Regions from separate parts of the Achromobacter animicus genome, predicted to be linked through region 1. Evidence: predicted binding sites of a transcription regulator. Region 1 holds the regulator's gene; the other holds the start of a gene.

Region 1 (6,962 bases):
CGGTGTCGCCGTGGCGGCTCCAGGTGGCGACGTCGGGCAGGGCAACGTCCCAGGCGGACGCAATCGTTTCGCCCATCTTCAGCGCCGTGCCCGAAGGCGCGTCGACCTTGTTGCGGTGGTGCGCTTCGAACACTTCGACGTCATAGCCGGCGTTCAGGATGCGGGCCGCCATGTCCAGCAGCTTGAGCGTGGCGTTGACGCCCACGCTCATGTTGGGGGCGAACACGATGGCGGTCTTTTGCGCAGCGACTTCGATTGCGGCGCGGCCATTGTCGTCAAAACCGGTGGTGCCGATGACGGCCTTCACGCCGTGCTTGACGCAGGCTTCCAGGTGCTTGAGCGTGCCTTCCGGGCGGGTGAAGTCGATCAGGCAATCGGCGCCGGCAAGGGCGTCCAGGTCATCCGTGATGGCCACGCCCGTCTGCTTGCCCAACTGGGCGCCGGCATCGCGGCCCAGCAAAGCGGAGCCCGGAACGTCCAGCGCAACAGCCAGCTCCAGGCCGTCGGCCTTCAGAATGGCCTCGATCAGCATCTGGCCCATGCGGCCGTTGGCGCCGGCGATAGCAATACGCATAAAAAAGTCCTTCGGTTTAAAGCAGCGGCTCGGGCGCGTTGCCCGGCTGGCCTGGGTATTGGTTGAGCGGGCTGACGGGCGCATCGGCGTCGCGCTTCTGTTCGTCCTGCTCTTGCTTGATACGCTCTTCGTCCCGATTCAGACGCTTGTCGGCCTTTTCGTCGGCAACGGCATCCGGCGTGTTGATCTGGTAGGGCTGCAGATCAGGCTGCTTGTCGCCTTCCCAGCGCACGAGGCGGTCGTTTTCAAACCAGACGGTGAACTTGCGCTCTTGCGAGTTGCCGTACCCGGGCTTGAAGTAATACGGGTAGTCCCAGCGGTTGGCGTGCAGCACGCTGGTGAGCGTGGGGCTGCCGAGCGCGAAGCGGACTTGTTCGCGGGTCATGCCGGGCTGGAGCAGTGCGACCTGTTCCTGCGTGATCCAGTTACCCTGCTGGACCGGAGCTTTGTAAGGGAAGCCCCATTTGTTTGAGGTGCAGCCCGCCAAGGCGACGGCCAGGGCGGCGACGGCCAAACCGGTCTTCAGAGAGCGGGAGGGAATACGTGCAAACATGGACACTACGCGCCCCTATTATTTGGAAGCAAGCAAAACCGTTATCATAAAGGTTTCATCAGGATAGTTCCGCGAGGCGGCATGAATTCGGCGAGCCGGCTTGCGGTGACCCCAGTCCTTGCCCATGCCAACGCGGACGGAGAGCGATTACACCATGAGCGACCAAAGCGAACTGAAAAACATGGGTTTGAAGGCGACTTTTCCTCGCCTGAAGATTCTTGATATTTTCCGCAAATCGGGTGAACGGCACCTGAGCGCCGAAGACGTCTACCGCGCCCTCATCGGCGAAAACGTCGAAATCGGCCTGGCTACCGTCTATCGCGTGCTGACCCAGTTCGAGCAGGCCGGCATCCTGGCGCGCAGCCAATTCGACAGCGGCAAGGCCGTTTTCGAATTGAACGACGGCGACCACCACGACCACTTGATCTGCACCAATTGCGGCAAGGTTGTCGAGTTCTCGGATCCCGAGATCGAAAAGCGCCAGCAGAAGATCGCCAAGGACAACGCCTTCGCACTGGAAAGCCACGCGATGGTGCTGTACGGCATCTGCGGTAGCTGCCTCAAGGGCCGGTAAGCCAAAGTCGGTAGGCTAGCGGCCGGTCCGTCCGGCTGCTTAGGTGAAAAACAAAGCCCCTTCGATGTGAAGGGGCTTTTTGCATTTGGCCATTGCGTGCGCGTCGGTCGAGGGATGCCCCCACGCGGGGTCAGACTCAGGGCGCAGTCTGCCCGAAGCCTTCCAGCATTTCGCGCGCGTGTTCCCGGGTGGTGGCGGTGAGCTTCATGCCGCCCAGCATGCGCGCGATTTCCTCGACGCGGGCCGGGGCGTCCAGCGGTTCGATGCTGGAGCGCGTGGTGCCGCGCGATTCGGCCTTGCTGACCAGGAACTGGTTGTTGGCGCAGGCAGCAACCTGGGGCAGGTGGGTGACGCACAGCACCTGATGGCGTTCACCCAGCTCGCGCAGCAGCTTGCCGACGGATTCGGCGACAGCGCCGCCCACGCCGCTGTCGACTTCGTCGAAGATCAGCGTGGGGACGCGCGCCGCGCGGCTGGCGATAACCGATAGCGCAAGCGAGATGCGGGACAGTTCGCCGCCCGAAGCGACCTTGGCCAGTGGCCGCGGGGTGGTGCCGGCGTGGCCGGCGACCAGAAATTCGACCTGTTCGCTGCCGTGCGCGGAGGGTGCGGACGGCGCAAGCGCCGGTTCGAAGCGGCCGCCCTGCATTGCGAGCGTCTGCATGGCCTGGGTGACCTGCTTGCCCAGATCCTTGGCAACCTTGCGGCGCGCGGTCGACAGCTTGGCGGCGACTGCGTCGTATTGCGCCTGCGCCGCGGCCGCCTGGGCGCGCAGCGCGTCGATGTCGCCGGCGGCCTGCAGGGCCGCCAGCTCCGCATGCAGGGATTCCCGCAATTCGCACAACGCGTCGGGTTCGGTGCGGAACTTGCGGGCGGTCTCGAACACCAGCCCAAGACGCGCTTCCACGTCCGCAAGCCGCTTCGGATCAAGTTCGACCCGGCTGACATAGTTGTTCAGGTCGGACACGGCTTCGCTGATGGCGATGCGGGCTGATTCCAGTTCGTCATGGACGCCCTTCAGGCCCGGATCGTGCCGCAGCATCTGCTGCAGACGCTGGTTTGCAGCCGTCACCCGGTGATGCGCGGAGTCGCCTTCGCCGTCCAGCGTTTCAAGGATCTGCGAAGCCCCGTCCAGCAGCGATTGCGAATGCGACAGGCGCGTGTGCTCGGATTGCAGGGCTTCCCATTCGTCCGGCCCGAGGTTGAGCTGGTCGAGTTCGTTGACCCGCCATTGCAGGCTTTCGCGTTCCGTCGCGAGGCTTTCCGCGTCTTTTTCAGCGGATTCCAATTGGCGCGCCAGTGCGCGCCATTGCTTCCATGCCTGGCCGACCGCCTGACGCAGATCGCCATGGCCGCCGTGCGCGTCCAGCAGGTCGCGCTGGGCATCGGGACGCATCAGACTTTGGTGCGCGTGCTGGCCGTGGATGTCGACCAGGCTGTCGCCGAGTTCGCGCAGCTGCGCCACGGTGGCCGGTGTGCCGTTGATGTAAGCGCGGCTGCGGCCTTGCGCATCGATGACACGCCGCAGCGAGAGTTCGTCGTCGGCGTCGATCTCGCGTTCGGCCAGCCACGCATGCAGGGCCTTGGGGGTGTCGAAGACGGCGGTGATGTCAGCGCGGGTCGCGCCTTCGCGCAGCATGCTGGCGTCGCCGCGCTCGCCAAGGGTCAGGGCCAGCGCATCGACCAGGATGGATTTGCCGGCGCCGGTTTCGCCGGAAAAGACGGTAAAGCCGGGACCGAAATGGATTTCGGTCTGTTCGACGATGACGAAGTCGCGGATGTGCAGGGTGCGCAGCATGTGGGGGCGCTAACTACTCTACGTTGTCGGAGGCTTCGGGCATCAGGTTCCAGTGCAGCTTGCGGCGCAGGGTGGAGAAGAAGCTATAGCCTTCGGGATGCACGAATCGGATGGTGTAGGGCGCGCGCTGCACGACGATGCGGTCGCCCGGTTGCAGGTCGGACCAGGTCTGCATGTCGAAATGCACACTGGCGCCGACTTCGACGCGGCCCATGGCAGTGAGCGTCATGTTGAGCACACCGGTGTCCGGGATGACGATGGGGCGGTTCGACAGCGTTTGCGGCGCCACCGGCACCAGCACCATGGCGTTCATGCCCGGATGCAGAATGGGGCCGTTGGCCGACAGCGCATAGGCGGTGGACCCGGTGGGCGTGGCGATGATCAGGCCGTCGGCACGCTGCGTATACATGAAGGCGCCGTCCAATTCGACCCGGACCTCGATCATGCCGCCGCGTCCCGCACGGTTCAGGACCACGTCGTTCAGCGCCGAGGCGGAGTACATCTTTTGATCGCCGCGCCACACGCTGCCTTCGAGCAGCATGCGGTCTTCGATCTGGAAGCTGCCCTCGAGCACCCGGGCAAGCGCTGCGTGCGCGTCCTGCAAGGCGATGTCGGTGATGAAGCCCAGGCGCCCGTGGTTGATGCCGACCAGCGGCATGCCATACGGCGCGAGATGGCGGCTGGCGCCCAGCACGGTGCCGTCGCCGCCCATGACCACGGCCAGCGAGGCGGTCTTGCCGATTTCCTCGAGCGTGGCGATGGGATATTCGGTCAGCCCGGTATTGCGCGCCGTGTCCGCGTCGATCAACACTTGCCGGCCCGCTTGCGTCAGCGCGTGCGCAAGGGCTCTCAGCGGTGTGTCCAGGCCGGTGTCCTGGTATCTGCCGATCAGGGCGACGGTGGGAAAGTGCATGGCTGCGTACAAATGAAAAGGGGCAAAACCGTAAAGCTGAATGTACCCAGAATGGGCCAATTAGCCGATTATATGGGGCCGTATATCGGGTTGCGGGACAAAAATCGCCCCAACCGAAAAAGATTCCCTAAAATAGCCGCTATGGATGACCGCGCACGCGCATTACTGAAAGCGTTGATAGAACGCTACATCGCCGATGGGCAGCCAGTCGGCTCGCGGACGCTATCTAAAGTCTTCGACTTGTCCCCAGCCACCATCCGCAACGTCATGGCGGACCTGGAAGAGCTGGGGTTGATCCATAGTCCGCATACTTCCGCCGGCCGTGTACCCACGCCGCGCGGATACCGCATGTTCGTCGATTCGCTGCTGTCGGTACAGTCGTACCAGCTTCAGCCGCACAACATGGGCGAAATGCTCTCTGCCGCCGAACCCACCCGCGCCGTCAATGCGGCCGCCGCGTTGCTGTCGAATCTGACGCAATTCGCGGGCGTGGTGCTCACGCCCAAGCGGGCCCAGGTGTTTCGTCAGATCGAATTCATCCGCCTGTCCGACAAGCGCGTCCTGTTGATCATCGTGACGCCCGATGGCGACGTCCAGAACCGCATTCTCTTCGTCCAGCGGGATTACGCTGAATCCGAACTGCTGGAGGCCGGCAACTTCTTCAACATGCACTTCGCCGGCAAATCGTTCAATGCCGTGCGCCAGACGCTCTCGACCGAGCTGGCCCAGTTGCGCGAAGACATCTCGCGCCTCATGCAGGCCGCCGTCGAGGCCAGCGCCGAAGCCGCCGAGGACGGCGACGCCGTGGTCATTTCCGGCGAGCGCAAGCTGCTGGACGTGACCGACATCGCGTCCGACATGGACCGGTTGCGCAAGATGTTTTCGTTGTTCGAGAAAAAGACCGACCTGCTGCAGTTGCTGGATGTCTCCAGCCGGGCGCAGGGCGTGCAGATCTACATCGGTGGCGATTCGCAACTGGTGCCCCTGGAAGACGTTTCCGTCATCACCGCGCCGTATGGCGTGGATGGCAAGGTGGTGGGCACGCTGGGCGTCATCGGTCCGACCCGCATGGCCTACGAGCGCGTCATACCCATCGTGGACATCACGGCGCGCCTGCTGTCCAACGCCCTCAGCCACAACCAGTAGTTCCATTCAAAGCTACATCCTCCTTGCGGAGGAAGGGGAGTTTTTGTGTTTCTTCGCCTGTTCAAGTATCTCTGGCCTGAGCGCTACCTTCCTGAACCCGAGCAAGAAGACCCCTTCAACGAAGATCCGCCGCCGCGCGTGCCCGGCAAGGTCGGCGTACTGCTGGTGAATCTGGGGACGCCCGACACGCCGACGGCCAAGGACATCCGCAAGTACCTGGGCGAATTCCTGTCCGACCCCCGCGTCATCGAGATCCCGCGCTACCTCTGGAAGCCCATCCTGCACGGCATCGTGCTCGTGCGCCGCCCCAAGCGGCTCGAGCCCCGCTATGGCGGAATCTGGATGAAGGAAGGCTCGCCCCTGATGGTCTACAGCCAGCGGCAGACCGACGGCGTGCGCGCCGCCCTGCAGGCGGCCGGGGTGGATGCCGCAGTCGAGCTGGGCATGCGCTATGGCAATCCCTCCATCCCGCACGCCATCTCCAACCTGCGCAAGCAGGGCTGCGAGCGCATCCTGACCGTGCCGCTGTATCCGCAGTACGCCGCCAGCACCACCGCCACCGTCGTCGACGCGGTTACCCGCTACATGGGCAAGCTGCGCGATCAGCCGGAAATGCGCTTCATCAAGCGGTTTCACGACGACCCCGCCTACCTGGACCCGCTCGCCGCGCGCATCGAGCGGTACTGGAGCGAACACGGCAAGCCGCAGAAGCTGGTCATGAGCTTTCATGGCCTGCCGCGCTACTCCATCGAACTGGGCGACCCGTATTACCGCGACTGCATGGAAACGGCCCGGCTCCTGGCCCAGCGACTTTCGCTGCCCCGCGACCAGATCGAAGTGACCTTCCAGAGCCGGTTCGGCACCGCCCGCTGGCTGGAGCCCTACACCGAACCGACCCTCAAGGCACTAGCCGCATCGGGCGTCACCGAGGTCGATGTGGTGTGCCCGGGATTTGTGGCAGACTGTCTCGAAACCCTGGAAGAAATCAGCCTGGAATGCCGCGACGCCTTTCTCGAGGCCGGTGGCAAGCAGTTCCGTTACATTCCCGCCATCAACGACGATCCGGCCTGGATCGCGGGGTTGTCAGGGCTGGTGGAACGATACTTGCAGGGGTGGATTCCAGACACCACGGACTTGAAGGAGAAGGCGCATGCACCATGATCCCAAGACTGGCGAACCGGTCAAGAAGGGCAAAGTCAGCACTCCCGTCGACGAAGACCGCGTCGAACACGACCTGGACGAGGCCCTGGCCGACACCTTCCCGGCCAGCGACCCCGTCGCGATCCCTTCGGATCCGGACGCGGACGACAAGCGGGTGGACCGCGCACTGAAGGAAAGCTTCCCCGCCAGCGACCCCGTCGCTCCCGCGCAGCCAAGCAAAAAGTAGGAAACCGCGGCCAGGCG
Region 2 (6,962 bases), 4.0 Mb from region 1:
AGAAGGTCGGTGACCCGTTCGGCTACGCGCCAATCGGGTCGACGCCACAGCAATTCGCCGCATTTCTGCAGGAGCGGCGAGCTGAAGCACAGAAGCAGATCGAAATGTTGGGGCTACGGAAGTAAGGCACTACCGCAGCCCAGCGCCTGGACCCGATTGCTCGGGCGCTTGAGTCCAAAAGTGACTTTTTTATGCCACGATTGACGTCGGTGGTGAGCAAACGGAGCACCATTCCGAGGCCCCTGTCTCGGCTGCCCTATTTCAACTACTTAGGTGGAAGAACCCTCCACGGCTAGTGTTGAACATTGGCGAGGAAACGAGACCGTACATCGCGTGCCCTACTGCCGCTCTTCTACTTTGTCCTGGGGCACGGGTAGCGGATCAGTATGGCCGGGGCCTGCCGCGTCGGCGGCGACATCAATGAAGTCGCTCACGTGGTACGGATCCCAGTAGTGCGGTTCCATGTAGAACGGTAGGCAGAGCCCGCACCAAACAGTAGCGCAAGGCAAGATGATCAGGGTCTCGGCGGGCCATCCCCTTCATGAGTAGATCGACGCGGTTCGGCCTGCCAACCAGATACCAATCTGCCAGTGCCTTTGACTCCTCGAAACGGAAGCGAGGCCCGACTAGCATCGCTTCCTCAATCCGCCACATTGTCAGGCGTTGCGGGGAAGGCCCTTCCTTTTCGGTCATGCCGCTGACTTGGCGCATCAAGCCTGAGAGCCGCTTGACACGGCACTCAGGCTCAGCGGCGTTCGCAAGGACGGGATGTCCCGCCAGATTGCGGACCGTGGATCTTCTTCGGGAGGCAGCGCGTAGCCAAGGCATTGTTCGGGAACTTTCGCCAGCAACTGTTTCCCCCGCTCCACGTACCCTACCCCAGCCAATGCGATGGACAGATTCGCCAACCCGTCGATTTGTTCACTCGGCGGGCCTTCTTTAAGCTCCGTCACGAGGGAGTTGAGCCGGTCGACGGCCCCGCAACTGTCTCCGTCAAGCCGTTTTGTGGTCAGGCCTCGTGCAGCTCGCATCCGACGAAGCTTCGATCCGAAGGTCTCATAGACATGACGCGAAAAGTGCAGGGTCGGGATGTTTGAGCTCTGACCCAACAAATCCGCATTTCGCAATACGTCTTATTTTTCAAAAGCCTCGCCAGCGTCGAGCCATCCCACGGTAGCTTCTGCTACCGCGAACCTCAGCCCTCGCGGTCATCGCTCGGGCAACCGTCAGAACTGGCCGCTTACGGCCATCAAGAGCCACTGTTCTTCTCGCCCTCTATGGCCGATCAGCGCCACATTCGGGCCGTTCGGAGCTCAAGGTGGTCCCTCCCCGAGACACGAGGAATTGCCAGTTCTGACACACCGGTTTACGTCACCCTCAACTTATCGGATTGCGTGCCGTCACGATCCACGCCGCCCCGTTAATAGTCACCGACCGCTCGCCGGCGAGCCCGGCAAAGGCGGCACGAACTGCCGCTGAGGCGCGCGCGCGGATTTCATCGGACTGGTCAGAGAGTGCGCGCGACAATGGACCGACCTCAAGTGTCATCTTCACCGCGTCGTCGATCGCTGCGTCCCGCGTCCCGCCTTCACCGAACGGGACGGCAGAGTCGAAGGGGGCAATCGCAATAGCCGAGAAGCCGGCTGCTATCAAAACTTGCGCCACGCGCGCCCGGTCGCCGAACGAAAATGGGCCCGGCGCATCAGAATTGGGCAGCGCGCTCATCGGGACGATACCCTTGAGCGCAGCCATCGGCAGGCGCACCCAATCGTTCTCCGCCGCGGCACGCCAGCAGACGAAAGCGACTCTTCCACCAGGCCGGAGCGCGCGTCGCATGTGGGTGAACGCCGCTATTGGATCGTCGAAGAACATTACTCCGAAACGCGAGAATAGAATGTCGAAGGCGCCCCTGGGCAGCTCTGCGCTGCTGGCGTCGGCCACCTGAAAGAGGGCCGGCGTATCTGGTTGCGCGAGCGCGCGCGCTCGCGCAACCAGCGGTTCGGATATATCCACGCCCAGCACTCGGCCCCCTGCGCCGACACGGGCTGCGAGAGCCAGGCTCGACGCGCCCGCGCCGCAGCCGATATCCAGCGCGCGCTCACCCTTCACGGGCGCGGCGGCTTCTATGGCGGCCTGGCCGAACACCGCCACCATAGCGTCGAGCCGGGCTTGGTTGGCGACCCAACGCTCCCCGCTTTCACCACTCCAATCACCGACCTGATCGGCCCTTTGCTCTGCCATGTCATCTCCTTGGATCGACGATATGTCCTTGATCGCGCCCATCTACGACAACCTTTTGGAGGCGGCGACGCAACGGAAGAAAGGGATCAGCGCTCTCATAGAACCATCGACTGCTGCGCGAAGATTCCCGCCATCGCGCCTTGCCAGGATGCCGTGGTGACTGAATGCATGGTGGGGTTGGCAAGGTCGCCCGCGGCGTAGATGCCGGGCGTGCTGGTCTGGCGGCGCTCGTCGACCTTCAGGGCGATGCCTTGGGACGTCTCAACCGTGACTAGGCCCAGCGATTCATGCAAGCGTGCAGAGGGCTTGTTGCGCGGATGGGCAAACACGATGTCGACTGCAACAGCAGGGCCTGCATCCAGCTTGACGGTGACGTTATGGCTTTCGTGATGGTTCAGTTCGGTGATCAGGCCATCAACGACGTGGACGCGGCGGCGTGCTAGATCATCCCGGACGTCGGGCGAGATGTCGTGACCATGAGCGAAGACCGTCAGCGTTTCAGTCCAGTCGTGGTAGAGCCTGACGTAGTTGTGCGACGGCGGGCCGGACCAGATAAGGCCCCAATGCCGCCCTGCGACCTCGAAGCCGTCGCAATAGGGGCATGGAACGATGGACGTGCCCCAGCCCTCGGCGAAGCCCGGAACACCAAGCATCTGGTCAGCCACCCCATAGCTCAAAATCACGCGGCGCGCGCCAAGGCGCTCGCCATCGCCAGTCAGGACGGAGAAATCGTCCAAGGCGCCGGAAACGCTTTCAGCTTTTGCATTGATGATCCTGACTGAGGGGTACCGCGCGAGCTGCTCCCTCGCCTCCGTCAGGATGTCCTGCGGTGGCCTGTGGTCGTGACCGAGCAGTCCATGGGAATGGTCGGCAAAGCGATTACGCTGCAGGCCGGTGTCGAGAACGATGACCTTTCGGCGGGCACGTCCGAGTTGAAGCGCCGCGGCAAGGCCGGCAAAGCTGCCGCCGATGATGATGACGTCATTCATGGTATTGGGATCCGTGTTCTATATCGAAGGGATTGGGACTGCGCTTGGCGGTGAGCCGTGCATGCGCGAGGCGCCGGAAGGCGCCGCTACGGTTGAAGCCTATTCACCGGCGCGCACATTTCGGATACCATGAGGTATCCTAAATCTCTAATTACGATACTGTCAAGTACTGGAATACACGTGGCGGAGAAAAAAACGCAGGGGCGGCGTGGCCGCCCCGCCAACGAGGCGCTGGGCCAAGCAATAGTGGACGCGGCCAGCCAGCTATTCGTGGAACTGGGTTTTCAGGCGACGACCATGGACAAGGTCGCTCAGCGCGCGAAGATATCCAAGCTCAGCATCTATCGCCATTTCGAGAACAAGGAGGCGCTATTCAGCGCGGCCATCGCGGCGCACTGCCACCAGTTTGCGCCTCAGGCACTTATCGATGGCGTCGAGGGCTCAGCCGAAGATCAGCTCATCACGGTGGGATCATTCCTGCTTCGCACGCTGTTGAGCCCGGACGTTCGCAGTGTTGAAGCCATGATCATGGCTGACAAGACGAATCAAAAGTCGTTAAGCAAGCTCTATTTCGAAGCCGGCGCAGCCTATGTCATTGCCGAGATTGAGAATCTGTTGAGTCAGTTGCACGCCAGCGCGGCTCTGAACGTGCCGGATCCTCGCAGGTCCGCCCGCTTGTTTGCCGCGCTCATCAAAGGTTCTGACCTGCTGACAATCGCTCGCTTCGATGAAGCCAAGGCAGAAGACGACCACGAAATTGAATCCTATTGCCGATCGGCTGTGGCCATGTTCATCGCCGCACATGGCGGATTACCGACGTGACCGAGTTCAACGCCTGTAGTGAAAAGTTGTACTCGTCGCCGGCGATGAATTCGAACAACGGCGAGATCGTGCCTTTGGAGCTTCTAGCTGAATGGCGACTCGGGGTTGTGCATACAAACGGTCAGACGATAGCGCCGCCAGTGCCCGAGGGTAGGTGTACCAAGTGGAGGGCCGTCAATCTCCGACCATCGAATGGCTTAATTGGAAGGCGTATCCAGGCATACCTTCCCGGTCATCGTCACTGGCACGTGAGCCATCCGCCGTATTGCTCGATCTATCCTCTTCGGCCTCAAAGACACGTACTTGCGAAGACCGGGTGCCAGCTCAGGCAGTTCCGCCCATTCCGCTGGCACTCATCTTCGACATCTTCAATGAACTTTTTTGTTCAATTTCCAAGTTGATCGAATCGTTATCGGCATTTTCCCAGCTTCCATGAACCAAAAGTCCATTCGAAAGCTCGTCAGGCACGAAGTGCTCGGCGAGCCACTTTTGGCCTGAAATTGGCCCTCCTCGCTCGCAGCCTGCACGCCGCCTCAGTCTACACACGAGTTACACGGCAACTTCAGTGAACCAAATCTCAAGTCGAAGGAACTTCGACATGAAATTCGACAGCTGCACATTTCCGCCCCAAATATGTAACAGCGCCCCGCCCCCCCTTGAACCTCAGAACATCATCCCTATAATTAGCACTCGACTCCGGTGAGTGCTAACACCTCCCGGGCAAACCGACCACCCCTTTCATTTAGTTAACAGGAGTTCCTCATGGCCTTGCGTCCCCTGGGCGATCGCGTGATCGTCAAACGCCTCGAAAACGAGCGCAAGACTGCCTCGGGCATCGTCATCCCCGACAGCGCCGCTGAAAAGCCCGACCAGGGTGAAGTCGTGGCCGTCGGCCCCGGCAAGAAGACCGAAGACGGCAAGATCCTGCCGGTCGACCTGAAGGCTGGTGACAAGGTTCTGTTCGGCAAGTACGCCGGCCAGTCCGTGAAGGTTGATGGCGAAGAACTGCTCGTCATCCGCGAGGACGAAATCCTCGCCGTGGTTCAGTAAATCTCCCGCCTCAAACGAATTTTCGAAGGAAGCTAAGAAATGGCTGCCAAGCAAGTATTGTTCGGTGATGACGCTCGCGTGCGCATCGTCCGTGGCGTGAACGTTCTCGCCAACGCTGTCAAGACCACCCTGGGCCCCAAGGGTCGCAACGTCGTGCTGGAGCGCTCGTTCGGCGCCCCGACCGTGACCAAAGACGGCGTGTCCGTCGCCAAGGAAATCGAACTGAAGGACAAGTTCGAAAACATCGGCGCCCAACTCGTCAAGGACGTCGCGTCCAAGACCTCCGACAACGCCGGTGACGGCACCACGACCGCCACCGTGCTGGCCCAGGCCATCGTTCAGGAAGGCCTGAAGTACGTCGCCGCCGGTTTCAACCCGATCGACCTGAAGCGCGGCATCGACAAGGCTGTCGCCGCCGCCGTCGCCGAACTGCAAAAGCAATCCAAGCCGGTCACGACCAGCAAGGAAATCGCCCAAGTCGGTTCCATCTCGGCCAACAGCGACACCTCCATCGGCCAGATCATCGCTGACGCGATGGACAAGGTCGGCAAGGAAGGCGTCATCACCGTCGAAGACGGCAAGTCGCTGGAAAACGAGCTGGACGTCGTCGAAGGCATGCAATTCGACCGCGGCTACCTGTCGCCCTACTTCATCAACAACCCGGACAAGCAAGTTGCCGTCCTGGAAGACCCGTATGTCCTGATCTTCGACAAGAAGATCAGCAACATCCGCGACCTGCTGCCCGTGCTGGAACAAGTTGCCAAGTCGAGCCGTCCCCTGCTGATCATCGCGGAAGACGTCGAAGGCGAAGCGCTGGCCACCCTGGTTGTGAACAACATCCGTGGCATCCTGAAGACCACCGCCGTCAAGGCGCCTGGCTTTGGCGACCGCCGCAAGGCCATGCTGGAAGACATCGCCATCCTGACGGGCGGCACGGTGATCTCCGAAGAAACCGGCATGTCGCTGGAAAAGGCCACGCTGGCTGAACTGGGCCAAGCCAAGCGCATCGAAGTGGGCAAGGAAAACACCACGGTCATCGACGGCGCTGGCGACAGCAAGTCCATCGAAGCCCGCGTCAAGCAAGTGCGCGTGCAGATCGAAGAAGCCACGTCCGACTACGACCGTGAAAAGCTGCAAGAACGCGTGGCCAAGCTGGCCGGCGGTGTTGCCGTGATTCGCGTTGGCGCTGCCACCGAAGTCGAAATGAAGGAAAAGAAGGCTCGCGTCGAAGACGCCCTGCACGCCACCCGCGCTGCAGTGGAAGAAGGCGTTGTGGCTGGTGGCGGCGTTGCGCTGCTGCGTGCCAAGCAAGCCATCGCTGACCTGAAGGGCGACACGCCTGACCAGAACGCCGGCATCAAGCTGATCCTGCGTGCTGTGGAAGAACCCCTGCGCACCATCGTCACGAACGCCGGCGAAGAAGCCAGCGTCGTGGTCAGCAACGTGCTGAACGGCAAGGGCAACTACGGCTACAACGCCGCGACCGGCGAGTACACCGACCTGGTCGAGCAAGGCGTGCTGGATCCCACCAAGGTGACCCGCACCGCCCTGCAAAACGCTGCCTCCGTCGCCAGCCTGCTGCTGACGGCCGAAGCCGCCGTTGTTGAACTGGCTGAAGACAAGCCCGCTGCTCCGGCCATGCCCGGCGGCATGGGCGGCATGGGCGGCATGGACTTCTAAGTCCCGCTGTTCTTGCAAGGCCTCCCCGGCTTCGGCCGGGGAATGCAGTATCCGAAAAACCCCCGGTCCTTCGCCCCGGGGGTTTTTCTTTTTTGCGCACCGAAATGGCGCTCGATACTTTGCGTGTTGTTTCAGTAGCGGCAAATATCCCGGCGTTTGAAAACGTTTGCCAACAATCTG

What was found. Region 1 encodes HrcA, which represses chaperone genes, less so after heat shock. Its sites were predicted from a motif close to TTAGCACTCNNNNNNNNNGAGTGCTAA; they were not measured.
Region 2: the regulator HrcA is predicted to act here: its motif matches at 4,736-4,762, upstream of groES (co-chaperone GroES).

The regions. Positions count from the first base shown of each region.
Region 1 covers NZ_JAYGJK010000001.1:1,198,071-1,205,032, forward strand. Annotated here, with positions in the region: gene dapB (4-hydroxy-tetrahydrodipicolinate reductase) at 1-574, opposite strand, end outside; gene AB3147_RS05360 (outer membrane protein assembly factor BamE) at 591-1,127, opposite strand; gene fur (ferric iron uptake transcriptional regulator) at 1,282-1,701, shown strand; gene recN (DNA repair protein RecN) at 1,838-3,499, opposite strand; gene AB3147_RS05375 (NAD kinase) at 3,513-4,412, opposite strand; gene hrcA (heat-inducible transcriptional repressor HrcA) at 4,554-5,558, shown strand; gene hemH (ferrochelatase) at 5,604-6,719, shown strand; gene AB3147_RS05390 (hypothetical protein) at 6,709-6,945, shown strand.
Region 2 covers NZ_JAYGJK010000001.1:5,151,507-5,158,468, forward strand. Annotated here, with positions in the region: gene AB3147_RS23590 (Bug family tripartite tricarboxylate transporter substrate binding protein) at 1-125, shown strand, start outside; gene AB3147_RS23595 (class I SAM-dependent methyltransferase) at 1,378-2,241, opposite strand; gene AB3147_RS23600 (NAD(P)/FAD-dependent oxidoreductase) at 2,337-3,230, opposite strand; gene AB3147_RS23605 (TetR/AcrR family transcriptional regulator) at 3,411-4,052, shown strand; gene AB3147_RS23610 (hypothetical protein) at 4,377-4,520, opposite strand; gene groES (co-chaperone GroES) at 4,815-5,102, shown strand; gene groL (chaperonin GroEL) at 5,142-6,782, shown strand.